3 regions of the Mesorhizobium sp. B2-1-1 genome follow, and region 2 is predicted to be linked to each of the others. Evidence: predicted binding sites of a transcription regulator. Region 2 holds the regulator's gene; each other region holds the start of a gene.
What was found. The regulator HrcA, encoded in region 2, represses chaperone genes, less so after heat shock. The targets are predictions, from matches to a motif close to GTTAGCACTCNCNNNNNGNGAGTGCTAAC.
Positions count from the first base shown of each region.

Region 1 (9,658 bases), 2.3 Mb from region 2:
GCTCGGCTGCCCGATCGCGCCGGTCGTGCTCGATGCGCCGAACGACGTGCCGGACTTGGAGGAAATCTGCCGCTCCGCTTTCGAGCAGTGGATCGGCCTGCTGCGCCAGGCGTTTGTCAGGGCAGGGGTGGTCGAGCGCCGCGCACGGGCGCTGGCGCTGTTGGTCGAGTCCTCGCTGGAAGGCCTGATGGTGATTGCCCGCGCCACCCGCGATCGCTCATCGATCAACGTCGTGGCCGATGAGGTGGCTACCCTGATCGAGCAGGCAGTCCTCGCCGGCAAGGCGACGCGGCAAGCGGAGAGCACTGCTGTCTGACGCTGGTTCCAACCGACTACGCTGAAGCAAAGCCTGAATGTGCAAAGAAAAGGGCGGCATCGCTGCCGCCCTTTCCGCATGCATAAAGCAGATGGCTGGATTAGAAGTCCATGCCGCCCATACCGCCCATGCCGCCGCCGCCCATGCCGCCAGGCATGCCGCCGCCAGCCGACTCCTTCTTCGGAGCCTCCGCGATCATGGCTTCGGTGGTGACCAGCAGGCCGGCGACCGAGGCCGCGTCCTGGAGAGCCGTACGCACGACCTTGACCGGATCGACGATACCCATGGCGATCATGTCGCCATATTCGCCGGTCTGGGCGTTGTAGCCGAAGGTCGCGCCCTTGTTCTCGAGGATCTTGCCAGCAACGATCGATGCTTCCGCACCGGCGTTGGCAGCGATCTGACGGGCCGGGGCCTGCAGTGCGCGGCGAACGATGTTGATGCCGGCGGCCTGGTCGGAGTTGACGCCGGTGGCCTTGAGGTTGCCCGAAGCGCGCAGCAGGGCCACGCCACCGCCGGCAACGATGCCTTCTTCTACGGCCGCGCGGGTCGCGTTGAGGGCGTCATCGACGCGGTCCTTCTTTTCCTTCACTTCCACTTCGGTCGCACCGCCGACGCGGATAACGGCAACACCGCCGGCGAGCTTGGCCAGACGCTCCTGCAGCTTCTCCTTGTCGTAGTCCGAGGTGGTCTCCTCGATCTGCTGCTTGATCTGGGCAACGCGGCCCTGGATCTCGGCCTTCTTGCCGGCGCCGTCGACGATGGTGGTGTTCTCCTTCGAGATCGACACCTTCTTGGCGCGGCCGAGCATGTTGAGGCCGACATTCTCGAGCTTGATGCCGAGGTCTTCGGAGATGACCTGGCCACCGGTGAGGATGGCGATGTCTTCCAGCATGGCCTTGCGGCGATCACCGAAGCCCGGAGCCTTGACGGCGGCGATCTTCAGGCCACCGCGCAGCTTGTTGACGACCAGCGTGGCCAAGGCCTCGCCTTCGACGTCTTCCGAGATGATGAGCAGCGGCTTGGAGGTCTGCACGACCGCTTCCAGGACCGGCAGCATGGCCTGCAGGTTGGAGAGCTTCTTCTCGTGGAGCAGGATGTAGGCGTCCTCGAGATCGGCAACCATCTTATCGGGGTTGGTGACGAAGTAGGGCGAGAGATAGCCGCGGTCGAACTGCATGCCTTCGACGACTTCCAGCTCGGTCTCGGCGGTCTTGGCTTCCTCGACGGTGATGACGCCTTCGTTGCCGACCTTCTGCATCGCTTCCGCGATCATCTTGCCGACCGACTCGTCGCCATTGGCCGAGATGGTGCCGACCTGGGCGACTTCCTCGGAGGTCTTGATCTTCTTGGCGGCCTTGCCGAGAGCTGCGACCACTTCGGTCACGGCCAGGTCGATGCCGCGCTTCAGGTCCATCGGGTTCATGCCGGCGGCAACCGCCTTGTGGCCTTCCTGGACGATCGACTGCGCCAGAACGGTCGCGGTCGTGGTGCCGTCGCCGGCGATGTCGTTGGTCTTCGAAGCGACTTCGCGGACCATCTGTGCGCCCATGTTCTCGAACTTGTCCTCAAGTTCGATTTCCTTGGCGACGGTGACGCCGTCCTTGGTGATGCGCGGTGCGCCGAACGACTTGTCGATGACGACGTTGCGGCCCTTGGGGCCGAGCGTGACCTTCACCGCGTCGGCGAGGATGTTGACGCCGCGCAGCATGCGCTCACGGGCGTCGCGGGAGAATTTTACGTCTTTGGCAGCCATGTTCAACTCCTGGCAGGGGCTCGGATCGAGCCCGAAGATTTAAGATTCAGTTGATGGAAAGGCCGATATTCAGCCGATGATGCCCATAATGTCGGATTCCTTCATGATCAGAAGGTCTTCGCCATTGAGCTTGACTTCGGTGCCCGACCACTTGCCGAACAGGATGCGGTCGCCAGCCTTAACGTCCAGGGGCACGAGCTTGCCAGCTTCGTCGCGGGCGCCGGAGCCGACGGCGATGATCTCGCCTTCCTGCGGCTTTTCCTTCGCCGTGTCGGGGATGATGATCCCGCCGGCGGTCTTGGATTCGGATTCGACCCGGCGTACGACCACGCGGTCATGAAGCGGGCGGAACTTCGACTTTGCCATGTTTTCTTCCTCGATGAGAACGGTGAGAAACAGTTCCTCCGTCCGGCGAAGCCGGACAATCTACAAAGCCCGGCGGTACCGGACCTGTGGTTAGCACTCACCCAGGGCGAGTGCTAACGTGGCGGTGAAATAGGCTGCTGGCTGGCGAGAGTCAAGGCGCGCGCGAGCGGGCAGCGGCGCGAAATTTTGTTTTCCGCGAAAGCCCGCTCGCAGAACGTGCCAGTTGCCGCTGGCCTTTCATGCGAAATGCGCCGGTTCCTCCCGCAATCGACGGCAAAACAAGGCGCGGAGGGTGCTCTGCCGCTATCGGTCAGAGATCCTGCCGCCCGATACTTCGATACGCAAGACGTGTCGATGTCACGGGAGAGGGGCGCGAAAGCCGCCGCCGAAAACTACAGAAACAATCTCAGCTGCGTATGGATGATGGACCTGTAGTCGTCGATCGTGCGGCGGCCTTCCTTCTCGTCCTGCGTCAGCGCTAGCCGCACGACGCCGCCGGCAAGCTGGAAGATCAGGAACACCACGCGCGCGAAGTCTTCGCGCCGGTCGGGCCGCAGCATCGGAGCGACGTGGTCGCAGAACATCTTGGCCTGGTGCCTTGTCTCAGCAATGTCGAGGTTCTGCAGCGCCTTGTCAGCCTGTATCGCGTTCTGCAGATCCTGGATGGCCGGGTCGTCGGCCACGCGCCGGTAATAGTCCTCGATCATGCGGTCCGCGGCAGCCGTCACGTCCTCAAGCCCACTTATTTCGGCGATGATCTCGCCGAAGCGTGCGCGGCTTTCCTCCGAGAAGCGCTCATAGAGCATCGCCAGGATCGCCGATTTGTTGGGGAAATAATGGTAGACGGTGGCGATCGGTCCGCCCGCCAGTGCGCCCACTTCCTTCATCGTCACCGCGTCGATGCCTTTTTCGCCGATCAGCCGCATGGTCGTCGAAAGGATCGCGTCGATGCGTTCGCGGCTCCGCTCCTGCTTGGGCCTGCGCCTCGGCGCCGTCGCCATCCGGCTTGCTTCTGCCATGCGCCCAATCTCTCGCGAGAGCTTCAAAATTCCCGGTTGACAAGAAACATGATCAAGTATCAGTTTCGTAATGCTGACAAGTTGTCAGCTTTTTTATCGCGCTGCAAGGACGTTGGGAGGCGCCTCGTGACTGCGACGCAAGCCGTACAAGCGGAAAATGGCGATTGGCTGGTCGGCAACCCGACCGGCGTCGAGCTCGGCTCCGCATTATGGATCGGCTCGGTCGGGCTGCTGATCCTCGGGCTTCAGCCCGTGCTGCTTGGCGCGCTCTACACCGAGGGCCATGTCAGCGGCGATGAACTGGCGCTGGTCGCCACGGCGGAGATGATCGCAATCGCCATCGGTTCAGCCGTGGTGGCGATGCTGCTTTCCGCGCGCAACATGCGCTGGAAAAGCGCCGTCCTTTTGATCCTGCTGGCCCTGGCGAATGTATGGACCGCCCATGCCGCAAGCGCCAATGCGCTGATCGCCGCCCGCGCCATCGCCGGGCTGGCTGAGGGCGGCCTGGTCGCGATCGCCACTGAACTGATCGCCCGTTCGCGCCGGGCGGAGCGCATCGGCGGCTATTTCGTGACGCTGCAGACCCTGGCGCAATGTGCGCTCGCTCTGCTTTTGGCACTCTATGTCATTCCCGAGGCGGGGTCGTCCGGCGGCTTCATCGTGCTTGCCGTCGTCTGCGTCGTCTCGCTGGCGGCCGCTTTCACCGTACCCGGTGACTACGCCGACCTGCCGAAAGAGGAGAACCTGGCCAATGTGCTGACGGTTCCGTCGATCACCGCGCTATTGTCGGTCTTCTGCTACTTCATGTTCTTCGGCGCGATCTGGGCCTTCCTGGAACCGCTCGGTGCGCAATATGGGATTGATAGCTGGACCGTCGGTCTGATCGTCTCGGCCAGCCTGGCGACGCAGGTCCTGGGCGCGATGACGGCGACCGTGTTCGAGGCGCGCATCGATTACCGCATTGCCATTACGGCCATCGGTGCCGTCGCGCTGGTCTCCTCCCTTGTTCTTGCCAGCGCACCTGGCCTGACGACATTCTGGATCGCCGCCTTGGTCATGGGCTTCATCCTGTTGTTCATCGTACCCTATCAGATCCGGCTGGCGATCACGGCCGACGAGACGCGTACCGCCGTGCTGCTGGTGCCGGCCGCACAGCTCTTCGGCTTGGCGATCGGGCCGGTGGCGGCGTCGCTGCTCATCAATGGCAAGGATTTCCGGCCCGTGCCGGAATTCGCCGCGGCAAGCGCGTTTGCCAGCGTGGCCCTGCTTGGCCTGTTCGTGGCCACTATGCGCCGTCGGCGCGTCTGACGGGACGGCTGGATGTCGACGATCACCGCGCGGAACTGGAGCAACTGGTCGGGCTTCGTGCGCGCCGAGCCGAAGCTGATCGCCACTCCAACCGACGCCGGCGAGCTTGCCGATCTGGTGCGCACGGCACCTGGGCCGCTGCGGGTGGCGGGTGCTGGCCACTCCTTCACGGCGCTGGTGGCATCGCAAGGCTCGATCGTTTCCCTGGAGAAGATCGAGGGGCTGGTCTCGCACGACATACAAAGCCATCGCGCGCGGGTGCGGGCAGGGACCCGGCTCGGCCCGCTAATGCACATGCTGCACGGCATCGGCCAGGGCCTGCCAAATATGGGCGACATCGACCGCCAGGCGATCGGCGGCGCGCTGGGCACCGCCACCCATGGTTCCGGGCTGACGCTGGGCGCTTATCACACCCAGTTGGAGACGGTGCAGATCGTGGACGGGCGGGGCGAGTTGCGCGAATTCGATCGGACCCGCGACCAGGATATGATCCATGCGATGGGGGTCGCTCTCGGCGCCTTCGGCATCTTGAGCGAAGTCACGCTGAACAACATCGCGACCTACCGGCTGCGCCGCCGCAAGTGGGTGCTGCCGATCGCCGACATGCTGCGCGATTTCGAGACGATGATGGCCGCGCACCGGTCGGCCGAATTCTACTACATCCCGTTTTCCGGCTACGCGCAGTTCATCGCCAGCGACCTCAGCGACGCGAACCCGACCACCAGGCCTACCGAGCAGGACGAGGCCGGCCTGGCGACGCTACGCAAGCTGAGCAGGGCGCTGCGCCGGCTGCCATGGCTGCGCCGCTCCTTGATCCGCGGCGCCGTGAAGAAAGTGCCGGCCGAGGATTATGTGCAGGACTGGCTCAACGTCTATGCCAGCGACCGGCAGACCAAGTTCAACGAGATGGAGTATCATCTGCCCTTCGAGGAGGGGCCGAAGGTGATCACGCAGATCATCGAGCTGACCGAGAAGCACTTTCCGGAAGTTTATTTTCCGATGGAGGTGCGCTCGGTGGCACCCGACATGTTCTGGCTTTCGCCCTTCTACAAGCGTCTGACCTGCTCGATCGCCATTCACCACGATGCCGCCAACGACCCTGAGCCCTTCATGCGGGCGGCCGAGCCGATCTTCCGCAGGCATGGCGGCCGGCCGCATTGGGGCAAGATGCACAGCCTAAAGGCGGCGGATCTCAAAAAGCTCTATCCGCGCTGGGATGATGCCATGGCCGTTCGGGGAGACATCGATCCCGAGAACCGTTTCGTCTCGCCCTACATGGCCGGCCTGTTCGGCATCGGCCAATGAGCGGCTATTTCACCGCGCTGTCGGATGCGTTGAGGGCGGCCGGCGTCTTTCAGCCTTGTCTCGTGCTCGACCGCGACCGGCTGGACCGCAACATCGACCTGGTGAAGCAGAGACTGGCGCCCGGCCTTGCCGTGCGGCTGGTCGACAAGTCGCTTGCTTGCCTGCCGCTGCTTTCGCACATCGCCGGGGCGCTCGGCACCCATCGCTTCATGACGTTTCATCCGCCGATCACAAGCGCGGTGCTCGACGCTTTTCCCGATGCCGACATGCTCTACGGCAAGCCGATGCCGGTCGGCGCGGCAAAGCAGGCGATTTCAAGCAGTACCGCCGACTGGTCGCGTATCTGCTGGCTGATCGACAGCGAGGAGAGACTGGCGGAATACGGCGCTCTGGCCGCCGAACTGGACATCGGGTTGCGCATCGCTTTCGAGATCGATGTCGGGCTGCATCGGGGCGGGTTCCCGGAACCGCGCGCGCTGTCGAAGGCATTGAACGTGCTGCCCGCCCGGTTGCGCTGCGAAGGCGTCATGGCCTACGAGGCGCACGCGCCGCACATTCCCGGTCTGTTCGGCGGTCCCAAAAAGGCGCTGGCAGAGGCGTCGCAGCGGGCCGCGGCGTTCATCGCGGCTCTCGGCGAGGACCAGCGCCGAACACTGAACATCGGCGGCTCGAAGACCGCGTTGCTTCATCGTGGCGGCATGGCCAACGAAGTGTCGATCGGGTCGGCCTTCGTGCTGCCCGGGGATTTCGACACGCCCGGCCTCGACGGCTTCCAGCCCGCGGCCTTCATCGCCACGCCTATCCTCAAGGTGGTCGAGCCGATGCTGCCAGGCCCGCCGGCGGTCACCCGCCTGCTGCAGACGATCGGCCGGTTTCCGCGCAAGGGCTGCTATCTCTATGGCGGCAAATGGATGGCCGAACCGGTGTTTCCCGAAGGCATGGAGACCAATGGCCTGCTTGGCCTTTCCTCGAACCAGCAGTTCATGGGCCTGCCCGGCGATGCCACCACCAGGTCAGGCGACTACGCCTTCCTGCGTCCGACGCAAAGCGAGGCGGTGCTGCAGCAGTTCGGATCGATCGCGGTCTTTTCGGGCGACAGGCTCGTGGACCGCTGGCCCGCGCTGCCAATGGGGTAGGGCATGGTGCCTCGTTATGATGAGGCCAAACCAGACGCTTCGATGTAACAGACCGACCGTCAACCCAAAGCCACGATGCGCTGGCGGCCAGCAGCCGCATGCTTGGAACAGTCAGCGAGCCTATCCGCCTCCAGACGGGGTCATCGTTGACCGGCCTTCTCGGCGAGATATCGAGTAGCCAACGCGATTGAATTGGGGATCGGTGTCGATCCTCTATAGTTGGCAATTTGGCGCCTGGAGATTTCCAACTGGAGCGCCATCCCCTCAAGCGAGAATTTCAGCAGATCGTCCATGATATGGCGGAATTCCCGGTTCTCCATACCAATTGAGGGCAGGGTATCGATCCATTCGGCTGACAACTCGATTCCCCCGTCCCACTCGATTGCATTGCCGTCTTCGTTAACCCGCATGGTTCCAAACAGCTCGTCATCGTCGCGAAGCGGAATGAAGTGTCGATGGCTATTCAACACTGGATTCAGGTCAACCGTCTTGGAGCGGCCGTCTCGCCAGGTGATGCGCACGCGGCGGCCATCAATCATGGTGACCGAGGCGATCCTGGGGAGCGGATTGCCGACTGTTACGATATCGTCAACCATTGAGGCGGGTCCATTCATTGCGCAACTCCTCTTCATGCGAGTTAGCCCAAGCGATTACGGCATCGAGGTCTTTGCGACGCATTTGGCCACGCAACACGTTCCATGAGCCAATCCTGATCAGGACTTCATACTCACCCTTCAACGCGTGAAAGTGAGGCGGGTTATGGTCATCCGCAAAGACCTGAATCTTGATGCCGTCGAGAACCTTCAAAGTGGGCATGTGGCTGTTCCATCGCGCCAAATTTAATGCAGAGGGTGCACTAAATCAAGCGAAAGTGCACTGGGTGCACCCAAAGCGTCGCATTTCATGCCAGTTTGATCGATATTGCGCATGACGCAAATCGGCGACCCGGCCCTGCGTTCTCGTCCGCGGGGCCGCCGTTGTCGCTACCGGATTGAGCTCGGACGGTCGCGCCGAACGGCCGGCCCTGGGCAGCGTTTCAGCGGTAGCGCGCCTGGTTCCAGCGGTGGCCGAGCAGCGACAGGATGATGATCAGCCCGTTGAAGAACTGCACATAGAAGCCGCTGAGGCCGGCGGCGACGACGCCGGTCTGGATGAACGCCACCGTCAGCGCGCCGATGGCGCCGCCAAGCACGGTACCGATGCCGCCCCAGGTCGGCGTGCCGCCGACGAACACCGAAGCCAGCACCGGCAACAGATAGCCGTCGCCGGCGGTTGGCCACCAGGTGAAGTTGATCATCGTCGAGAAGGTGCCGCCGATCGCGGCCCCGATACCGACGAAGACGAACACCTTGACCTTCACCCGCTTGACGTCGATGCCCATCTGCTGGGCGCTGTCGGGATTGTCGCCGACCACCTTCACCTGCGCGCCGAAGCGGTGGCGGTTGTAGAGCAGCGCGGCGAACACGACGAAGGCGAGCGCCCACAGGATCTGTACCGGAATCCCGTAAACCTGGCTGGAGAAGATCGTATAGGTCCAGCTTTGCCCGAGCGTCGGCAGCGCGGTCGACTTGCCTTCGTTGATGATCTGGATCAGCCCGCGCAGCAGGAAGTTCATGCCGAGCGTGGCGATCAGCGACGACAGGCTGCCATAGACGACCAGCACGCCGACCAGGAAGCCGAGCAGCATGCCGGTGGCGAGTGCTGCGACGATGCCGAGGAAGGGATCGTAGCCGGCCTGAACGACCAGCGCGAAAACCCAGGAGGCAAAACCCATCGTCGCCGGAAACGACAGGTCGATTTCGCCGGCGGTAACGACAAAGACCAGCGGCACGACCACGAACAGCGCCACCGGCAGCGTGGTCAGCACCGAGCTGTAGAGGAACCAGGTGGTGAACACCGTCGGATTGGCGATGGTGAAGGAGACCATCATCACCACGAAAACGCCGAGCGTGCCCAGCGCCGCGCGATTGTCGAGAACGAAGCCGCGCAGCAAATGATCCGACGGGTGCTTCCACGCCGCTTCGCCCATTTCGGTATGGGGCGAGGGAGCCTGGCGATTGGGCTCGGCGATGTTGCTCATGGCCTTGTGTCCTCCGCGCGCTGGGCTTCGCCCAAGCCGGGCAGTCCGCCGGGATGCGCGAGGTCTTCCATGAAATTGACGAGCGTGTCGGCCGACTTGATGTCGCGCTTGTCGGCCTGCAGCGCCACAGTGCCACGATCGAGCACGACGAAACGGTCGGCGATGTCGAAGACATGGTGGATGTTGTGGCCGATGAACAGGATCGAGCGCCCGCTCGCCCGCACCTGGCGCACGAAGTGGAAGACCTTGGCGGTTTCGGTCAGCGACAGAGCCGTTGTCGGCTCGTCGAGGATGATCAGGTCGGCCTGCTTGTAGATGGCGCGCGCGATCGCCACGCCCTGGCGCTCGCCGCCGGAAAGCTGGCCGACGACG
Region 1 is NZ_CP083954.1:4,213,841-4,223,498, reverse strand. Features, by position in the region: gene FJ972_RS20800 (TetR/AcrR family transcriptional regulator) at 1-316, shown strand, start outside; gene groL (chaperonin GroEL) at 417-2,072, opposite strand; gene groES (co-chaperone GroES) at 2,142-2,438, opposite strand; gene FJ972_RS20785 (TetR/AcrR family transcriptional regulator) at 2,831-3,457, opposite strand; gene FJ972_RS20780 (MFS transporter) at 3,584-4,765, shown strand; gene FJ972_RS20775 (D-arabinono-1,4-lactone oxidase) at 4,778-6,070, shown strand; gene FJ972_RS20770 (alanine racemase) at 6,067-7,206, shown strand; gene FJ972_RS20765 (DUF2442 domain-containing protein) at 7,347-7,802, opposite strand; gene FJ972_RS20760 (DUF4160 domain-containing protein) at 7,795-8,022, opposite strand; gene FJ972_RS20755 (ABC transporter permease) at 8,243-9,286, opposite strand; gene FJ972_RS20750 (ATP-binding cassette domain-containing protein) at 9,283-9,658, opposite strand, start outside.
Region 1: groES (co-chaperone GroES) is a predicted target of HrcA. The motif match lies at 2,528-2,556, and genes of this name have one in related genera.

Region 2 (9,658 bases):
CCCGGAAAACGCTTCGTAGCGCGACAGGTCGATGCCTTCCGCCAGCCTCAGTCCCATCAGCAGGAACTCGTCAGCCTCTTCGGAGCGCGTCAGGGTCTCGCCGCCGGTGACGCCATGGCCCTTGGCCTCGACCAGATTGGCCCAGGTTTCCGGCATCCTCTCCGCGATGGTCACGACGCGGTGGCCGTTCTCGACGAAGCGGCCATGCGCGCCAGGGCCGACGCCGACATATTCGCCATAGCGCCAGTAGGTCAGATTGTGCCGGCTTTCGGCACCCGGCCGGGCGTGGTTTGAGATCTCATATGCCGGCAAACCATGGGCTGATGTCACCTCTTGCGTCAGCGCATAAAGGTCGGCGGCGTGGTCGTTGTCGGGGATGATGAATTTCTTCGCCGCGTGCAGCGCGTGGAACGGCGTGCCTTCCTCGATGGTCAGCTGATAGAGCGACAGATGGTCGGCGGCGTGGCCGATCGCCTGTTCGAGCTCCGATGCCCAGGCCTCCGGCGTCTGGCCTGGCCGTGCGTAGATCAGGTCGAAGGAGAGCCTTGGGAATATCTCCCGCGCGAGCCCGATCGCGTGCAGCGCCTCGTCCACATTGTGCAGCCGGCCAAGGAAGCGCAAATCCTTGTCGTTCAGCGCCTGCACGCCGAGCGAGACCCGGTTGACGCCCGCAGCGCGATAGCCGCGAAAGCGTTCGGCTTCGACCGAGGAGGGATTGGCCTCCAGCGTCACCTCGATGCCGTCGGGCACCGTCCAGTTCTTCGCCACGGCGTCCAGGACCCTGGCCACCGTTTCCGGCTTCATCAACGACGGCGTGCCGCCGCCGAGAAAGATGCTGGTCACCTCGCGTGGGCCGGTGCGCTGGCGCATCGTCGCCAGTTCCGCCTCGAAGGCGGCGGCAAAGCGCTCCTGGTCGACCGGCTGGTGGCGGACATGGCTGTTGAAGTCGCAATAGGGGCATTTGGCCGCGCAGAACGGCCAATGCACATAGACGCCGAAACCGGGGCTGCGGTCGAGCGGCATGGTGGCGCCGGGCCTGATCATGCCGAGCCTAACCGGGCCAGACCCAATCGGGCTTGGGCGAATTTCTGGAAGGCGCGGGCGCGGTGCGACAGCGCCGTAGCCTGGCCGGGTTTCCAGCCGTGTTTTTCCTCGGCACTCATCTCGCCGAAGGTCTTTTCGAAGCCGTCGGGCAGGAACACCGGGTCGTAGCCGAATCCGAGCTCGCCGCGCGGCGGCCAGACCAGCGTGCCTTCGGCCTCGCCGCGGTAATATTCGGCCTCGCCATCGGGAAAGGCGAGGCAGATGACGGCGACGAAGCGTCCCGTGCGCTGCGCGGGCGTGGCGGCGCCGACTTCCTGCAGCGCCACTTCGGTGCGCTGCATGGCGATGCCGAAATCCCTGCTGCCATCAGGCGTTTCGGCCCAGTTGGCGGTGTAGACGCCGGGCGCGCCGTCGAGCGCGTCAACGCACAGGCCCGAATCGTCCGACAGCGCCGGCAGGCCCGTCGCCTTGGCCGCGGCGAAGGCCTTGATATAGGCGTTCTCCTCGAAGGTTGTGCCGGTCTCCTCGGGTTCGGGCAAGCCATAGTCCTTCGCCGATTTCGCCTCGAATCCGAATGGCGCCATCAGATCGGCGAATTCGCGCAGCTTGCCTTCATTGTGGCTGGCGACGACGATCTTTTTTCCGTCGAGAAAATGCATCAAAGTCCCCAGATTCTCGGCTCGGCGAATTCGATCGAATTGCCGGAGGGATCGCGGATATAAAGCGAGCGGCCGCCTTGCGGCCATTCGAATTCGCTTTCGACAGCGATGTTCTTCGCCTTCAGATGGGATTTCCAGCGGCTGATTTCATCGGCGGTCGCCGCAAAGCAGAGATGGCCTTCGCCCGATGTGCCGTGTGGCGGCACTTTCAGCCTCGCGTCGGGCGCGGGCGGGACCTTGGTCGCCTCGGCGTTGAAGATCAGCAGCACGCCGGCTCCGCAACGGAAGAAGAGATGGCGGCCCTCGACCTTGCCGAGAGGAGTGAGGCCGAGGATGTCGGTGTAGAAGGCTTCGGCAGCGGCGAGGTCGGTGACGTAAAGAGCGGATTCAAGAATTGCAGAGGGGATCACGAGGCACCCCCCTCTGGCCTGCCGGCCATCTCCCCCGCAAGGGGGGAGATTGGCGGCGTTGCCGAAAGCGCTCGTCCTGCAATGCCGGAGATTGGCGAAGGCAGAGGTGACAACCGATCTCCCCCCTTGCGGGGGAGATGGCCGGCAGGCCAGAGGGGGGCGCCTGGGCTCGACATTGAAAGCCTAAACCACCGCCATCTGCTGCAAACTCACCAGCCTCTGGATGCCTTTCTTGGCCAGGCCCATCAGCTCGGCGAACTGCCCTTCCGAAAAGGGCTCGCCCTCGGCCGTGCCTTGGATCTCGACGATGCCGCCCTTGCCGGTCATGACGAAATTGGCGTCGGTGCCGGCCGAGGAATCCTCGATATAGTCGAGGTCGATGACCGGCTGGCCGTCATGGATGCCGCAGGAAATCGCCGCGACATGGTCTTTCAGCACCTTGGCGACGCTCACCATCTGCCGGGCCTCCATCCAGCGCAAGCAATCGTAGAGCGCCACCCAGCCGCCCGTGATGGAGGCGGTGCGGGTGCCGCCATCGGCCTGGATGACGTCGCAGTCGACGGTGATCTGCTGCTCGCCCAGCGCCTGCAGGTCGACCACCGCGCGCAGCGAGCGGCCGATCAGCCGCTGGATCTCCAGCGTGCGCCCGCCCTGCTTGCCGGCGGAGGCCTCGCGGCGCATGCGCTCGCCTGTCGAGCGCGGCAGCATGCCATATTCGGCCGTCACCCAGCCTTTCCCGGAATTGCGCATCCAGCCCGGCACCTTTTCTTCCAGGCTTGCCGTGCACAAGACATGCGTGTCGCCGAACTTCACCAGGCACGAGCCTTCGGCATGTTTGGAGATGCCGCGCTCGAAGGAGATGGCGCGCATTTCGTCGAACTGGCGTTTGGAGGGGCGCATTCGGCCTGCTTTCTTGTCAGCTTTTTTGAATCTTGGCCGGCTTTTAGACGCATGCGGGGCACGGCGTAAAGGAAAATGGACCGGCGGCCGCAAACGCGGCGACACCGGGGTGATCGCGCAACACGACACCGGGTTGCGCGCAGCGCCGCGAAGTCTATATCCTTGAACCGGAGGTTATGGCCGCAATGACCAAGGCAGTCGATCCCGCTTCGCAGTCGCTCGCTCTTCACACGCCGGCACTTCAGGCGCCCGCACTTCAGGCGCTCGACATGCGTTCGCGCGACATCTTCCGGCGCATCGTCGATTCCTATCTGAGGGACGGCGAGCCCGTGGGATCGCGCAGCCTGTCGCGCATCCTGCCGTCCTCGCTGTCGCCCGCCACCATCCGCAACGTGATGAGCGACCTCGAACATCTCGGCCTGATCTACGCGCCGCACATCTCGGCCGGCCGTCTGCCGACGCAGGCCGGCCTGCGCTTCTTCGTCGACGCCTTTATGGAACTGGGCGACCTCTCCGACGAGGAGCGGCGCAGCATCGAGGCGCAGGTGCGAGCCTCCGGCTCGGGCGCTACCCTGGAACACATGCTGACCGAGGCCAGCCAGATGCTGTCGGGCATGTCGCGCGGCGCCGGCCTGGTGCTGGCCGCCAAGAACGAGGTGGCCCTTAAGCACATCGAGTTCATCCAGCTCGAACCGACCAAGGCGCTGACCGTGATGGTGTCGCAGAACGGCGACGTCGAGAACCGGGTCATCGATCTGCCGGCCGGCATCACCGTCTCGCAATTGCACGAGGCCTCGAATTTCCTCAACGCCCATATTCGCGGCCGTACGCTGGCCGAGGCGCGGGCGGAGGTCGAGCGTATCAAGGAAGAGACAAGGGCAGCGCTCGACACGCTGTCGCAGGACCTGGTGGAGAAAGGGCTGGCGGTGTGGGCCGGCGCGGAAAGCGGCCTGCCGGCGCGCCTGATCGTGCGCGGCCGCGCCAATCTGCTCGAAAACGTCACCGCCCAGGCCGACATCGAACTCCTGCGCCACCTGTTCGAGGACATGGAGACGCAGGACGGGCTGATCCAGCTGCTCGACCTCGCCGAGGCGGGACCGGGCGTGCGCATCTTCATCGGCTCGGAAAACAAGCTTTTCTCGCTCTCCGGCTCGTCGCTGGTCGTGGCGCCTTACCGCGACAAGGACGCCCGCGTCGTCGGCGCGCTCGGAGTCATCGGCCCGACCCGGCTCAACTATGCCCGCATTGTCCCGATGGTCGACTATACGGCGCAGCTGATATCGCGCATGCTGCGCTGAGAGCTGGGATCGATCCAGCCGGCCGAGGAGAGAAAAGATGGCGCTGGAATCGTTCAAGGCCCAGATCAGCCTGCTGCTGGAGGAGATGGTCAACCAGCCTGAGGATGTGCGCGAAGTGCAGGAGCAATTGCGCGAGAAGCTGCGCGAAATCCGCGCCATGGGCATGCCGCTGCCGGCCGACCTCGTCGAACTGGAAAAGAACCTCGACGCCGATCTCGACGCGGATACCTGACCCGAATTCCTTCAACTCCCCGTTTCGTCCGGAACGACTGCCGAGCCCGCCCGTTCCCTTGGTGCATGTGACCTCGGTCTTGGGACAACGACATGCATGAAGAAGCGAGAAGCTGGAGACTGGGATGATCCGACTTGCCGGCGCGGTGGCGCTCCCTGCTGCCTTGCTCTTCGCCGCGACGGCATTGGCCCAGCAGGCAGAGCCGGTGCTGAAGGGCGCGGCCGCATTCGGTGACTGGCGTGCCGACGAGCCGGGCGTGCGCCGGCTGATCAGGCCGCAAGACCAGCCCCGGCCCTATGTCACCAGATCCGCTTCGAACAGCGCCGGTCCGGTGCAAAGGCCTCGAGGCGCCGAGCCGCGGCTGCCGGCGGGTTTTTCGGCGGAACTGATCGCGTCGGGCATCGATAATCCGCGCGTCGTGCGTGTCGCGCCCAATGGCGACCTGTTCGTCGCCGACAGCGAGGCCAACCAGATCCGCGTCTACCGTCTCGGCGAGGGCAGCGCGAAACCTGTCAGGGACGGCATCTTCGCCCGCAATCTCAACCGGCCCTACGGCATCGCCTTCTATCCGCCAGGGGACAGCCCGCAGTGGATCTATGTCGCCAACAGCGACAGCATCGTGCGCTTTCCCTACCGCGATGGCGACCTGAAGGCCTCCGGCGAGCCGGAAACCGTCGTCCGCGATATTCCGGCCACTCATCACTGGACCCGCGACGTCGCGTTCTCGCCGGACGGCAAGACGCTGTATCTCTCGGTCGGCTCCGGTTCGAACGCCGCCCAGGACATGGCAAAAAAACCGCGGGGCGGGCTCGACGCCTGGGCCAGGTCGAAGCCGCTCGGCGCCACCTGGGGCGCGGAGGAAGGCCGCGCCGACGTCAGGGCTTTCGACCCGGACGGTAGGAATGGCCGCATCGTTGCCACCGGCTTGCGCAATTGTTCGGGCATGGCCATGCAGCCGGCGGCGGGCGCGCTGTGGTGCGTGGTCAACGAGCGCGACGCGCTCGGCGACAACGTGCCGTTCGAATATGCGACCGAAGTGAAGGAAGGCGCCTTCTACGGCTGGCCCTGGTACTATATCGGCGACAATGAGGATCCGCGCCACAAGGGCGCGCGTCCCGACCTTGCCGGCAAGGTCACCGTCCCCGACATTCTGATGCAGGCGCATTCGGCGCCGCTCAACATCGCCTTCTACGACGGCAGGAATGTCCGCGCGGGATCCGGTTTTCCGGCCGAATACAGGGGCGACGCCTTCGTCGCCCTGCACGGTTCGTGGAATCGCGGCAACAGGACCGGCTACAAGGTGGTGCGGCTCAAGTTCAAGGACGGCAAGCCGACCGGCGAATATGAGGATTTCATGACCGGCTTCGTCACCTCCGGCGGCGAGGTCTGGGGCCGGCCGGTCGGCGTGGCGGTGGCGAGCGACGGCGCGCTGATCGTCACCGAGGACGGCAACGGCACCATCTGGCGCGTGACCTACGGCGACGGCCGGTCCTGATCCGCTGGGAGGCCTCGAGCACGGGGCATGCCTGGTGCAACCAAATCCGGCTCCAGGCAATTCCCGCCCGCGAAACTCTGTGCGACAAGGCGCCGTCCCAGCAGTTTCGCGGACGCAAGGCTCGATCCATGACCCTCACCGGCTTCCTCGCCTACAGCGCCGCCCGCGGCTTGGCCGCGGCCATTCCCGGCCCCGGCGTCACCGCGCTTGTGGCGCGCGCGCTCGGTTCCGGCTTCCGCTCGTCGCTGGCCATGTCCTTCGGCCTGATGCTCGGCGACCTCCTTTATCTCACCGCCGTGGTGCTTGGGCTTGCCTTTGTCGCGCAGACCTTCGGCTTGGTGTTCCTCGCCGTCAAATGGGCCGGCGTCGCCTATCTCGCCTTCCTCGGCTGGCGCTTCTGGACCGCCGGCATCACGCCCGAGACGGTCGAGGCCAGGAAAGGCAAGGGCGGGCTGGCGTCGAGCTTCCTCGCCGGCCTGACGGTGACGCTCGGCAATCCGAAGACGATGATCTTCTATCTCGCCATCACGCCGACCATCGTCGACCTCAAGACCATCACGCTGGCCGACTACGGCATCCTCGCCGCACTCACCGTCCTCGTCCTGTTCGTGGTGCTGGTGCCTTATCTGGCGCTGGCGGCCAAGGCGCGCTGGTTCCTGCGCTCGCCGCGCGCCCTGAAGGCGCTGAACCGCACCGCGGCCGGTTTCATGGTCGGCGCGGCGGCGGCGATCGCCGCCCGCCAATAGGGCCATTTTTGCCAAGGCATTCCGCCGGACTGGCTTTTGCGGGAACGCTTTTCCGAGGCCGAGGCGTTTTAGACACGGGCCCCACTCGGATATTTTCGGGCGACGGTCTATCTTGCGTCCGTGGAAGGCCTATCTTGGCGGCCATCCGTCTGAGATCAGTTCCATCCGCCTGACATTCTGGGAGCCAAACCAATGAACAAGTTCGCCGCCTCCGCTCGTGTTCCCGGCCGTGGCCGCATCTACAATTCCATCACCGATACGATCGGCGACACGCCACTGGTGCGGCTCGACAAATTCGCCAAGGAGAAGGGCATCGTTGCCCATCTCCTTGCCAAGCTCGAATTCTTCAACCCGATCGCCTCGGTCAAGGACCGTATCGGCGTGGCGATGATCGAGGCGCTCGAGGCATCGGGCAAGATCGCTCCCGGCAAGACGACGCTGATCGAGCCGACTTCGGGCAATACCGGCATAGCGCTTGCCTTCGCCGCCGCCGCCAAGGGCTACAAGCTGATCCTCACCATGCCCGAGACCATGTCGGTCGAGCGCCGCAAGATGCTGGCGCTGCTCGGCGCCGAACTGGTGCTGACCGAAGGGCCGAAAGGCATGAAGGGCGCCATCGCCAAGGCCGACGAACTGGCGGCCACCATCCCCAACGCCATCATCCCGCAGCAGTTCGAGAACCCGGCCAATCCCGAGATCCATCGCACGACGACTGCCGAGGAGATCTGGAACGACACCCATGGCGAGGTCGACATCATCGTCTCCGGCATCGGCACCGGCGGCACCATCACCGGCGTCGGCCAGGTGCTGAAGAAGCGCAAGCCTTCGCTGCATGTCGTCGCGGTCGAACCGGAAACCTCGCCGGTGCTGTCGGGCGGCCAGCCTGGCCCGCACAAGATCCAGGGCATCGGCGCCGGCTTCGCGCCAAAAATCCTCGACACCACCATCTATGACGAAATCGTCACGGTCTCGAACGAGGATTCGGTCGCCAATGCCCGCCTCGTCGCCCGGCTGGAAGGCGTGCCGGTCGGCATCTCCTCGGGCGCCGCTTTGCAGGCGGCGATCGTCGTCGGCTCGCGGCCGGAGAACAAGGGCAAGAACCTGGTGGTGATCATCCCGTCCTTCGCCGAGCGCTATTTGTCGACGATCCTGTTCGAAGGGCTGGGCGCTTAGGGTCTTCGTTGGGCGAAGCGATACGACGCGTCGCCTGTCAAGTTTCGACACGCCCCCTGCCGAGCGCCTAACACAAAGGTGCTTAGCCTGGCCCGCTGAAAAAACCCGCCGTGGCGGATGCCACGGGCTTGAGCAGCGCCCTGCTTCCGGTTCATATCGCCCCCGGCCCCCGCAGGGCCGGCGGAGGACCTCATGTACAAGCTCTACACCCGTCCCGGCAGCGGCGGCTTCGTTGTCGAGGCGGCCCTGGCGCTGGCCAAGGCGCCGTTCGAGCAGATCGACGTACCGAAATCCGATCGGCCCGATCCCGCTTTCCTCCACATCAGCCCGCTGAACCAGGTGCCGGTGCTGACCTTGCCGGACGGCCGCTCGCTGACCGAATCGGCGGCCATCTGCATCCTGCTCGCCGAACGCCATCCGCGGGCCGGGCTGGCGCCGGCGGCCGATGAACCGGCCCGCGCCGACTTCCTGCGCTGGATGGCGTTCATGTCGTCCGCCCTCTATCCGGCGGTGCTGCGTTTCTACTACGCGCCGCGCTACACGGCCGACGCCGACGGCGCCAAGGCCGTCAAGCAGGCGGCCGTGGCCGAGATGGACCGCGGCTTTGCCGTCGTCGATGCCGCCTTGCGCGGCCGCGACTGGCTGGCAGGCGAGGCGATGTCGGTGGCCGATATCTATTTGGCCATGCTGGTGGCCTGGCATCCCGACAGCGGCAAGGCACGCACTGCCTGGCCCGACATCGAACGCCTGTGGGCCAGGCTTCGCGAGCACCCGCTGATGAAGACGCTCAACGCATCGCACGAAATGTGGCCGGGCTGAACAATTCATCGGCAAAGCACCGCGCTCAGGCATTTCAATGCCTGAGCGTCGCGCGTTTTCCCTGCAGGAAGCGGCGTACCGCCGGATCGCTTTCGAGGCCGATCGCACGGTCATAGGCTTCGACCGCCTGCGGCACCTGGCCGAGCCTGGCCAGAAGGCCGGCGCGCGCTGCCCAATAGGGCTGGTAATCATTGAGCCGCTTGTCGTCGCCAAGCACGTACAGCGCCGCCAGCCCCGCCACGGCGCCCTCGGCTTCGGCGATCGCCACCGCGCGGTTGATCGCCACCACGGGCGATCGTGCGATCGAAAGCAACGCGTCGTAGAATTCGCGGATCGCCACCCAGTCGGTCTCGCCGCTCAGCCGCCGCGCCGCGTGAACGGACTGCACGGCCGCCTCGAGCTGGTAGCGGCCGATCACGCCCATGGAGGCGGCGCGGCCGAGCAGGGTTTCCGCCTCGTCGATCAAGGCATGATCCCAAAGCGCATGATCCTGCTCGGCGAGCGGCACATAATCTCCGGACCCATCGCGGCGCGCGGTACGGCGCGCCTCGGCGAACAGCATCAGCGCAAGCAGGCCCAGCGCCTCCGGTTCTTCCGGCAGCAGCGAGGCCACCAGCCTGCCGAGCCAGATCCCTTCGGTGGCCAGGTTCCGGCGCCGCGTCTCTGTGCCCGCCGGGTCGGACCAGCCCTCGGCGAAGGTCGCGTATATGGCCTCCAGCACGGTATCCAGGCGCTCGCCGAGTTCGGCCCGCTCCGGTACGCGGAACGGAATGCCGGCTTCACGGATGCGGGCCTTGGCCCGCACCAGGCGCTGGCCCATTGTCGCCGGCGGAACCAGGAAGGCGGAGGCGATCGTCGCGGCGTCGAAACCAAGCACGGCCT
Region 2 is NZ_CP083954.1:751,902-761,559, reverse strand. Features, by position in the region: gene hemW (radical SAM family heme chaperone HemW) at 1-1,044, opposite strand, end outside; gene rdgB (RdgB/HAM1 family non-canonical purine NTP pyrophosphatase) at 1,041-1,703, opposite strand; gene FJ972_RS03590 (VOC family protein) at 1,703-2,113, opposite strand; gene rph (ribonuclease PH) at 2,297-3,013, opposite strand; gene hrcA (heat-inducible transcriptional repressor HrcA) at 3,199-4,311, shown strand; gene FJ972_RS03575 (hypothetical protein) at 4,349-4,543, shown strand; gene FJ972_RS03570 (PQQ-dependent sugar dehydrogenase) at 4,668-6,038, shown strand; gene FJ972_RS03565 (LysE family translocator) at 6,167-6,784, shown strand; gene cysK (cysteine synthase A) at 6,977-7,957, shown strand; gene FJ972_RS03555 (glutathione S-transferase family protein) at 8,150-8,776, shown strand; gene FJ972_RS03550 (RNA polymerase sigma factor) at 8,811-9,658, opposite strand, start outside.

Region 3 (9,658 bases), 850 kb from region 2:
GAGAACTGGCGCTCCTTGTCCTCGGTCTCGGACCGCTTTTCGCCCTTCAGGGTCAGCACGTCGTCATCGAGCAGGACCTCGATGTCCTTTTCCTCCATGCCGGGCACTTCGGCCGTGACACGGACCTCCTTTCCAGTGTCGGAGATCTCGACGCTTGGCCAGCGTGCGCCCTCGGCGGCAACGGAAGACAAGGATGGCAGCCCCGAACCGAAACCACGGAAAACATCGTCGAAAAGACGGTTGACCTCGCGGTGCAACGACATGAACGGATCACGTTCGCCATCGCGCAAAAGGCTGGGCACCTGTCCGCGTTCCCGGCCAAAAGGAATGAGATCACGTACGCTCATTGTCTTTCTCCTCTTTGCTTGCGTCTCCACCACCGGGCGACCGGCGTCCGGTTGGTGGAAGCCCTGACCCGAATTGCCTCACGCAGCCTGTTTTTCCACTTGCACGGGCTTTGCCGCGGATTTTTCCTTGGCTTTGGCCATGCTGGTGCCGATCTCGATCTTGCGCGGTTTCATCTCTTCGGGAATCTCACGCTGAAGATCGACGGTCAGGAGACCGTTGACGAGGCCGGCGCCGGTCACCTTCACATGGTCGGCAAGTTCGAAGCGTCGCTCAAACGGCCGTCCGGCGATGCCGCGATGCAGGTATTCGCCATTGTCCTCTCCGGCACGCTCGCCGGCGATGACGAGCATGTTGGGTTCATGCACGATGCTCAATTCGTCTTGACTGAAGCCGGCTACCGCCATGGTGATGCGGTAGGCGTCGTCACCGGTCCTGGAGATATCGTAGGGCGGCCAGTTGTCGACGTTCGCCGTGCGGCTGGCATTCTCCAGCAGGTCGAAAATACGGTCGAAGCCTATGCTCGACCGATAGAGTGGTGAAAAGTCGAAAGCGGTTCTCATAGCCATATCCTCCTTCGCTGAGCAACATGGGTACGAGGAGTGCCAAGGATGCGGCACTCCTTGACCTGCCGGCCCTTCCGGCGCCGGCGGAATCGATCTGGGAACTGACGGGCGTGGCGTCAAGAGGCCTGATCGAACGTCTCGTCGAGATTCCGGCGGCCCTTGACGCGGCCTGAACGGCTGACCATCTCGATCACGGATGGACGGTCGCCGGTGACGCCATCCGATTGCTTACTCGCAAAAAGACGTCAAAAAACGGAGGAAGTGATGAACGATATTCGGTTTCCCCAGCCGATTACCCTCGAATTGTCGGACGCCCCACGCAAGGTCGCCAGCAGCTTCGAGGCTCTGGAATGCCTGGATCAACAATGGCCGAAATGGGCGCGCGGACCAAGCTGGCGCGCCGCCGGCCGTGCATGCCGTGATGCGCTGGATGGCTGGCGCAGCGGGCGTGCCGCCTACAAGGCCTTCTTGAAGGCGGCCAAGCGAGCCGGCCTGACGAGGGGCCGCTCCGCTTCGCCCCAGCAATTCCGTTCCGCGGCGATGTCAAGGACGGCCCAGCCGATGGCTGTCAGAGCAGGATGACACGAATCCCATCACTCATCCTGCTCGGGAACTCTGATTTTAGGTATGCTCAATCGAGCCTTTGAGCGCGCCGCGTTGCAGGCGACGCGCTTCAGGTTTTTTGATCCGCTCAATGTGATCCGCTCAATGGATGGCAACGATGCCGTCAACGGCGCGCCATTCCGACGGTGTGATTAGATGATGATGTGCGACGCGCACGGAATGCAGCGCGCCGTCCAGTTCGCTTTCCCAATAGCCAAGGAAGCCCTTCAACTCCGGGAAATCGGGAGCGAGGTCGTATTCCTGCCAGACATAGAGCTGCAGCAGGTTGGGGTAGTCAGGCATATGATAGTGAATCTCGGCCGTGGTCAGGCCGTAGCCATCCATCTGCAGGCGGAATTCTCTGCTGACCGCAGTCACCATATGTTTCTCCTTTCGCTTACGACCTTATGCATTCATCCTGGCGAAGTCGTGCCGGAATTCATCCGGCGTGGACCGCGGCGCCGGCACGTCGATGTCGAGCTTGCACAAGGCCTCCATGATGTGGTCGAAGGAAACCGGCCGCTCGACTCCCGGCGGCAGGCGCAGTTCCGGCATCGACTCCACCGCGCAGGCATCCGAGGCCCAAGACGACAGGATCGCCCGCTTTTCCCAGAGGTCGAGCGCGCCGTCTTCCAATACCTCGTCAGGATGTTTGAAGTGCCTCGCCGGCGAAAGCAGCCGGTCAAGCGAGGTGTCGGGCGTGTCAGTCAGGGAAGGCATGATCGGCGAAAATTTATGTCGGTCCATCGCTGTCCTCCGTCTGCAAAAACTCCTCGATAGCGTCCAGTTTCCGGCTGTGCTTCGGCAGCGCCGGCCAGGATAATCTTGTTGGCTCTTCACCAAAATTCAAGCGGTGAAATCGTCGACCTGGCGAGAATCCCTGCATGATAACAACGCGTTGGCACTCTCATGCGACGAGTGCCAAAATTTTTGCGCGGACCTCTTGAAACCGGAAAATTCCAAAACTAGCTCGATATGCGCGCGCGATGCCTGAACAAGGGTCGCGGCACCTCTTGCCGGGCCGATATTGCCGGTCCGGCGCGGAGGAACCTCAAAAACTGTTTGTCCTTGAAGGAGAACGACATGACGTTCCGCCCATTGCACGACCGTATCCTGGTCCGCCGCATCGAAGCCGAGGAGAAAACGGCTGGCGGCATTATCATTCCCGACACAGCCAAGGAAAAGCCGCAGGAAGGCGAGGTGATCGCCGCCGGCCCCGGCGCCCGCAACGAAGCCGGGCAGCTACAGCCGCTCGACGTCAGGGTGGGTGACCGCATTCTGTTCGGCAAATGGTCCGGCACCGAGATCAAGCTCGGCGGCCAAGACCTGATTATCATGAAGGAAAGCGATGTGATGGGCGTGATCGAGCAGACCGCGACCGTGAAGAAGGCCGCCTGACGGCTTCTTGCCAAGTTACCAGTCAACGAAAGCTGCCTAAATTGAAGGAGTGATCCAATGGCTGCCAAGGAAGTGAAATTCCATACCGAAGCCCGCGAGAAGATGCTGCGCGGCGTCGACATTCTGGCCAATGCGGTGAAGGTGACGCTCGGTCCCAAAGGCCGCAACGTCGTTATCGATAAATCCTTCGGCGCGCCGCGCATCACCAAGGATGGTGTGACGGTGGCCAAGGAGATCGAACTGGAAGACAAGTTCGAAAACATGGGCGCGCAGATGGTGCGCGAAGTCGCTTCGAAGACCAACGACATCGCCGGCGACGGCACCACAACCGCGACCGTTCTGGCCCAAGCCATCGTCAAGGAAGGTGCCAAGGCCGTTGCCTCGGGCATGAATCCGATGGATTTGAAACGCGGCATCGACAAGGCCGTGGAGGCGGTCGTTGCCGAACTGAAGGCCAACGCTCGCAAGGTGACGAAAAACGATGAGATCGCCCAGGTCGGCACCATTTCGGCCAATGGCGATCCCGAGATCGGCCGGTTCCTCGCCGAGGCGATGGAGAAGGTCGGCAATGAAGGTGTCATCACGGTGGAGGAGGCCAAGACCGCCGAGACCGAACTGGAGGTGGTCGAAGGCATGCAGTTCGACCGCGGCTATCTCAGCCCGTACTTCATCACCAACCAGGACAAGATGCGCGTCGAGCTCGAAGAGCCCTATGTGCTGATCCACGAGAAGAAACTGTCCAACCTGCAAGCCATGCTCCCCGTCCTCGAGGCAGTCGTGCAGTCGGGCAAGCCGCTGCTGATCATCGCCGAGGATGTCGAGGGCGAGGCGCTCGCCACGCTGGTCGTGAACAAATTGCGCGGCGGCCTGAAGGTCGCGGCAGTCAAGGCGCCCGGCTTCGGCGATCGCCGCAAGGCGATGCTGGAGGATATTGCCATCCTCACCGGCGGCACGGCGATCAGCGAGGATCTCGGCATCAAGCTCGAGAACGTCACGCTGCAGATGCTGGGCCGCGCCAAGAAAGTGGTGATCGAAAAAGAAAACACCACCATCGTCGACGGCGTTGGCCGCAAGGAAGAGATCCAGGGCCGCATCGCCCAGATCAAAGCGCAGATCGAGGAGACTACCTCCGACTACGACCGCGAGAAACTGCAGGAGCGGCTGGCGAAGCTCGCCGGTGGCGTCGCCGTCATCCGTGTCGGCGGTTCGACGGAAGTCGAGGTGAAGGAGCGCAAGGACCGTGTCGACGACGCGCTGCATGCGACCCGTGCGGCGGTCGAGGAAGGCGTACTCCCGGGCGGCGGCGTCGCGTTGCTCCGGGCCGCCAAGGCGCTCGATGCCTTGCCGATCGACAATGCCGACCAGAGGACCGGTGTCGAGATCGTGCGGCGTGCGATCGAGACCCCGGTGCGCCAGATCGCGGAGAACGCCGGCGCCGAGGGCTCGATCATCGTCGGCAAGCTGCGTGAGAAGAGCGAGTTCGGCTGGGGCTGGAACGCCCAGACCAACGAGTTCGGCGATCTCTACGGCCAAGGCGTCATCGATCCGGCAAAGGTCGTGCGCACCGCGCTTCAGGATGCCGCTTCCGTCGCTGGCCTGCTGGTCACCACCGAGGCGATGGTGGCCGAGAAGCCAAAGAAGGAGGCCGCGACCCCTGCCATGCCCGCCGGCGCGGGCATGGACTTCTAGGACGCCGGGAGGCCGCCCGCTCCCACAAGTGGGAGCGGGCGCTTCCCGGGGAAAGTTTGGAGAGAGACCACTATGACCGGTATCGGTTCCGTTTCGGCGCCCACGCATCCGGCAAACGAATTTCTCGCCTACGAGGCAGAATGCAGGAGCGTGCTGGGGCCATTGTTGATGCGCGTTCTCGACATGGCCGAGTCCGCAGGCTGGAGCCGCCGTACGGCGGCGTCGACGCTGATGTTCCTGGCCGCGCAGCATGTGTCGGCAGCCTCGGAAGGCTCCGGCGGCTCAACCAGGGATGGAGGGCGCGATCATCTGAGCCCCACAGCGAATGATGGACCGATGTCCGGTTGGGGAGAGGACCGACATGATCGTGGGCCAATTGCGTGAATGCCTGAAAACGTTGAGGTGGAAAGCGGCAGACCTCGTCGACGAGCTTGGTTGGCCGCAAGGCCAGGTCGCCGCCTGGCTCGATGGGCGGGCGCGGCCGCCGCTTTCCGTCCTTGCCTGGCTCGAGGCGCTCGCCAAGGCGCATAAGGCGCTACCGGCGCCCGGCCGAGGCTCGCCGGTGCTCAAGCCAAGCCCGGTCGAGCCAGCCGAGATCAGGCTCGCGGCCGCCGGAAATCCGACGACACCGGCGCACCCGCCCTATCCGCGCCGACCTGTCTTCGCGCACCAGGCTGCCCGACATGCTTCGGTTCGTTTGCCATCGAATGGAGGTTTAAACCATGGCACAGATGCGCTTTGAAGAACCCGTGACCATCTTGGTCGGAATGGGGCTTCCGGTGACGATCGAGACTGCGATGGAAGCATATGCCATGCTGCAGGACTGGCCCGTTGCCAGCCGGAACGGCGCCCATGCCGTCGCCCTCAACGCTTGCAAAGCCGGCATTGCCGGCGAGATCGATGCGGAAACCGTGCGGGCGACCTTGATCGCCTTCGCGCGCCGCAATGACATTCTGGTGCCGAATATGATCTCGCCTGCCAGTATCGCATCCGGTGGCCGCGCCGTGCGAGCGGATTGAGTATCTATTTGCGACCTATCGGTGAGCGCCCCGGCGATCCAAAATGATCGGCCCGTCAGCCTCGAGCTGGCGGGCTGTCTCGTCGCCTCAGGCCGTTTCGACGAGACGCGAGCGTTTCTTCTCGGCGGCCGCCAGCAACTCGACGAAGGCGCGGACCTTGGCTGGCCGGAACCGGGCCGGAGGGAAAACGGCATGGATGCCGCCGACAGGCAACATCCAGTCGGCAAATACCGGCACGAGACGTCCCTCGGCGATATCGTCGCCGACACTGTAGTCGGGAAATACGCCCAATCCGATACCGGCGAGCACGCAGGCAAGAGCCGCCGGGCTCTTGTCGCACATGATGACCGGGTTGAGTTCGGTCAACACCGTTTCTCCCTCTCTTGAAAACAGCCATTGGCCGACGCCGCGCAGCTGGGCGTTGCCGACCCAGGCAAGCGATCTTGCCTGGCGCGGGGTGACATCGGGCGGCAGGCTTGCGGCGAAGCTCGGGTTCGCCACCACGACCTGCTGTATCGTGCCCAGGCGCCGCGCCTGATTGGACGAATCCGCAAGCCAGCCGACGCGGATGCCGAGGTCGATCTGCTCGTCCACCAGATTGCTGACGGCGTCATCGAAAATCGCCTCGACGCGCATATGCGGATAAGTTCGGAGATAGGCGGCCATGACCGGCGCAACGATCTTCGTGCCATAGTCGAGCGGCGCGGTCAGCCTCAGCATTCCCTTGGGTTCGATCGCCCCGTGCGAGATCTCGCCATAGGCCGCTTCGGCTTCGCGCAGGATGATCATCGCGCGGTCGTAGAACAGGCGACCCTCCTCGGTCGGCGTGACACGCCGCGTCGTGCGCCGCATGAGCGTCGCGCCCAATTCCTGTTCAAGCCTGCCGACCTGGTGGCTGACCACGGCCTTGGCTACGCCAAGCCGGTCCGCCGCCGTGGTGAACGAGCCTGTCTCCATCACCGTGGTGAAATAGACGAGCCGATTGAGATTCAGGAGTTCGGTCATGCGCTTTGTCTGATTGAATCAGACAGTTTGTATTATTGGACGCTATTTATTGCAAGACCGTCACCTGCCACATGTGGCCAAGAAGTCTGGCGGATGCGGCAGCCAACGCCACGGCAACGGAGACCGGACGACCGTGGGCAATCCAGAAGTGACCTACCTTTTCGATCCGCTCTGCGGCTGGTGCTATGGCGCAAGCCCGATGCTCGAAAAACTGTCCGGCAGCGGCGTCCGCATCGAGCTCTTGCCGACCGGCCTGTTTTCGGGGGCAGGCGCCCGGCCGATGGATGACGGTTTTGCCGCCCATGCCTGGGCGAACGACCAGCGCATCGAGCGCTTGACCGGACAGGTTTTCACGCAGGGCTATCGGGACAACGTGCTGAATGTTCGCGGCACGTTGCTGGATTCCCATGCCGCGACCCTCGCGATCACCGCAGCGGGCCTGGAAAATCCCGGCCGCCGGCTGGCCGCGCTGAAGGCGATCCAGAACGCGCGCTATGTCGATGGGCGCGATATCGTCACGGTCGGCGGTGTCGCCGAGGTGCTCGCCGCCGCCGGCATGGCCGATGCCGGCGAACTGGTGAAGGCGCCAACCGAAGGATTGCTGACAGCTCACCGCGAACTGGTCGGCCGAGGCCGCGCGCTGTTCCAGCGCTTGCATTCCAATGGCGTGCCTTCGCTCGCCGTCATCCGCAACGATGCGCCGCGCCTCATCGGTTCGAACGCGCTGTTCGGCAGTTTCGACAATCTCCTCGCTCATATCGCGGCCGCGTGATCCCCAACCGACCTCCAACAAGGAATGGAAAAAGATATGGCAAAAGTCGCTCTCATCGGCGCATCGGGCGCAGTCGGTTCGCGCCTGCTCAAGGAACTCTCCGACCGTGGCCATACCGTCACCGGCATCGCCCGCAATCCTGAAAAAATCGCTGCGCTGCCTGGCGTGACGGCCAGGAAGGGCGATGTCTTCGACATGGAAGGCCTGGCCAAGCTGATCCGCGGCCATGATGTGGTGATCAGTTCGGTGCATTTCCTCGACAGCGATGCCGACACGCTGATCGCCGCGGTGCGAGCCTCCGGCGTGAAGCGCTACCTGGTCGTCGGCGGTGCGGGCAGCCTTGAGGTCGCGCCCGGCAAGCGGCTGGTCGACACGCCCGAATTTCCCGACATCTACAAGGCCGAGGCGCAGAAGGGCGCCGACTTCCTCGACAAGTTGAAGACCATCGATGACCTCGATTGGACGTTCCTGTCGCCGTCCGCCATGTTCATCCCGGGCGAGCGAACCGGCAAGTTCCGCCTCGGCAAGGACACGCTTCTGGCTTCGGACAAGGGCAGCAGCATTTCCTTCGAGGATTACGCCATCGCGATGGTCGACGAGATCGAGAAGCCCGCCCACATAAAGCAGCGCTTCACCGTCGGTTATTGACTAGGCAGGCCAGGCCAGCTGCTTCTTGTCCACCAACATTCTAAACGTCGCCCGTCATCATCGCTCGCAGCCATGCCGTGATGGCATCGAGGTCGATCGGTTTCGTCGTGTCGACGTCGAAGAGCGGACCGCGCCGCAGCGGTTCGGCGCGCCTGGCGAGTTCGATCAGTTCGGGGATATAGGACGCGCCTGGATGGCCGGGGAGACGCTGGCCGAGCCGGGCGCCGTAACGCTCGGCAAGGACTTCGCCGGGCGCATGGCACCAGATTTCGACGGTCTGTTCGACCCCGGCATTCCTGAGATGATCATCGAGCAGCTCGCGCGGCTGGAAACCGAACCAGGCGTCGACGATGAATGTGGAGCCCGCTGGGGCTTCGCCGACGACTGACCAGATCGCCCGATAGCTGGCGCGGCCGAGCGTGCGGTTGAATGCGCGGTCGCCGCCGCCGAGCACCTCGAGAAACGGATTCTTGATCGTGTCGAGCGCAAGCAACGGCCATCCCATGCGGTCGGCGATGCCGCGCGACACCGTGCTCTTGCCGCTGGCCGGGATGCCGTTGACCAGCACGGCGCGCCTGGCCGCGCCGGCTTGCACAAAATGCCGGCCAAAAATCGGCGCTGTCGCCATGTCTGTTCCGGCCAGCGCCTGCAATCCCGCCCCGATCACGCCGGCGTCGTCGCCGAGCTGCGCCGGCTCGACCGGGCACTGGTACCACGGCGCCAGGGCCGGCGCGCGGCCGAGCGCCTTGTGTGCCGCCCAGCCAAGACCGCCGCCGAGCAGGACGACACCGGGGTCGAACATGGCGACGCTGGTATCGATGGCGGCACGTAAGGGCATTGCCCAGGCTTCGAGTATAGTGCGCGCCTGGATGTCTCCGGCGGCGTCGCGGGCAAAGAGCTGGTCGACCGAAAGGTCGGTACGCAAGCCGGCCCGCGCGATGTGACGGCCAAGCGCGGTGCCCGAACTGGTGGTCTCGACACAACCGCGCCGGCCGCAGGCGCAGACCTCGCCATTGACGTCGACAGTGATGTGGCCGAGCTGCCCTGCCGTTGCCCGGCCACGCACGATCCGCCGATGTTGAGCGACGGCCCCGCCAATGCCGGTGCCGATGGTGAACATGGCGACGTCGTGATGGCCCCGGCCGGCGCCGAGCGCCATCTCGGCGACCAGTGCCATGTTGCAGTCATTGTCGATGACGACGGGCTTGCCGGCCATGTCTTCCAGGCGCTGCGCCAGCGAGACGGAGGCCAGATTGACGTAGCCGCCGGACAGGACCGCGCGGCGATCCGCGTCGACGCGACCGGGAACACCGATGCCGATGGCCGAAACCTCCGATGTGTCGAGCCGGCGCACCATCCCGGCGATCCGCGAGAGCACAGCCTGCGGGTCCGGCGCGCTCTTTTCGGACAGACGTTCGAGGATTTCGCCGGCGCCCGAAATGCGGGCGGCCCGCAGATTGGTGCCGCCTATATCTATCCCTATGCTGAGAGGCATGACGTCCTGCACGTGTCGGTGATCCAACGCGGATATCAGGCGGCGGCCTTGCGCCGGTGATGCCCGATTACCGCCTGGATCTCACGCAATCGCGGCACCGCGATGGTCTTAAGCCTTT
Region 3 is NZ_CP083954.1:1,603,341-1,612,998, forward strand. Features, by position in the region: gene FJ972_RS07775 (Hsp20/alpha crystallin family protein) at 1-347, opposite strand, end outside; gene FJ972_RS07780 (Hsp20 family protein) at 426-908, opposite strand; gene FJ972_RS07785 (hypothetical protein) at 935-1,084, shown strand; gene FJ972_RS07790 (DUF982 domain-containing protein) at 1,176-1,493, shown strand; gene FJ972_RS07795 (usg protein) at 1,617-1,895, opposite strand; gene FJ972_RS07800 (hypothetical protein) at 1,920-2,261, opposite strand; gene FJ972_RS07805 (co-chaperone GroES) at 2,598-2,912, shown strand; gene groL (chaperonin GroEL) at 2,970-4,601, shown strand; gene FJ972_RS07815 (hypothetical protein) at 4,674-4,985, shown strand; gene FJ972_RS07820 (helix-turn-helix domain-containing protein) at 4,963-5,343, shown strand; gene FJ972_RS07825 (DUF982 domain-containing protein) at 5,324-5,620, shown strand; gene FJ972_RS07830 (LysR family transcriptional regulator) at 5,708-6,625, opposite strand; gene FJ972_RS07835 (DsbA family protein) at 6,759-7,397, shown strand; gene FJ972_RS07840 (NAD(P)-dependent oxidoreductase) at 7,434-8,045, shown strand; gene FJ972_RS07845 (ROK family protein) at 8,086-9,540, opposite strand; gene FJ972_RS07850 (tagatose-bisphosphate aldolase) at 9,576-9,658, opposite strand, start outside.
Region 3: FJ972_RS07805 (co-chaperone GroES) is a predicted target of HrcA. The motif match lies at 2,412-2,440, and genes of this name have one in related genera.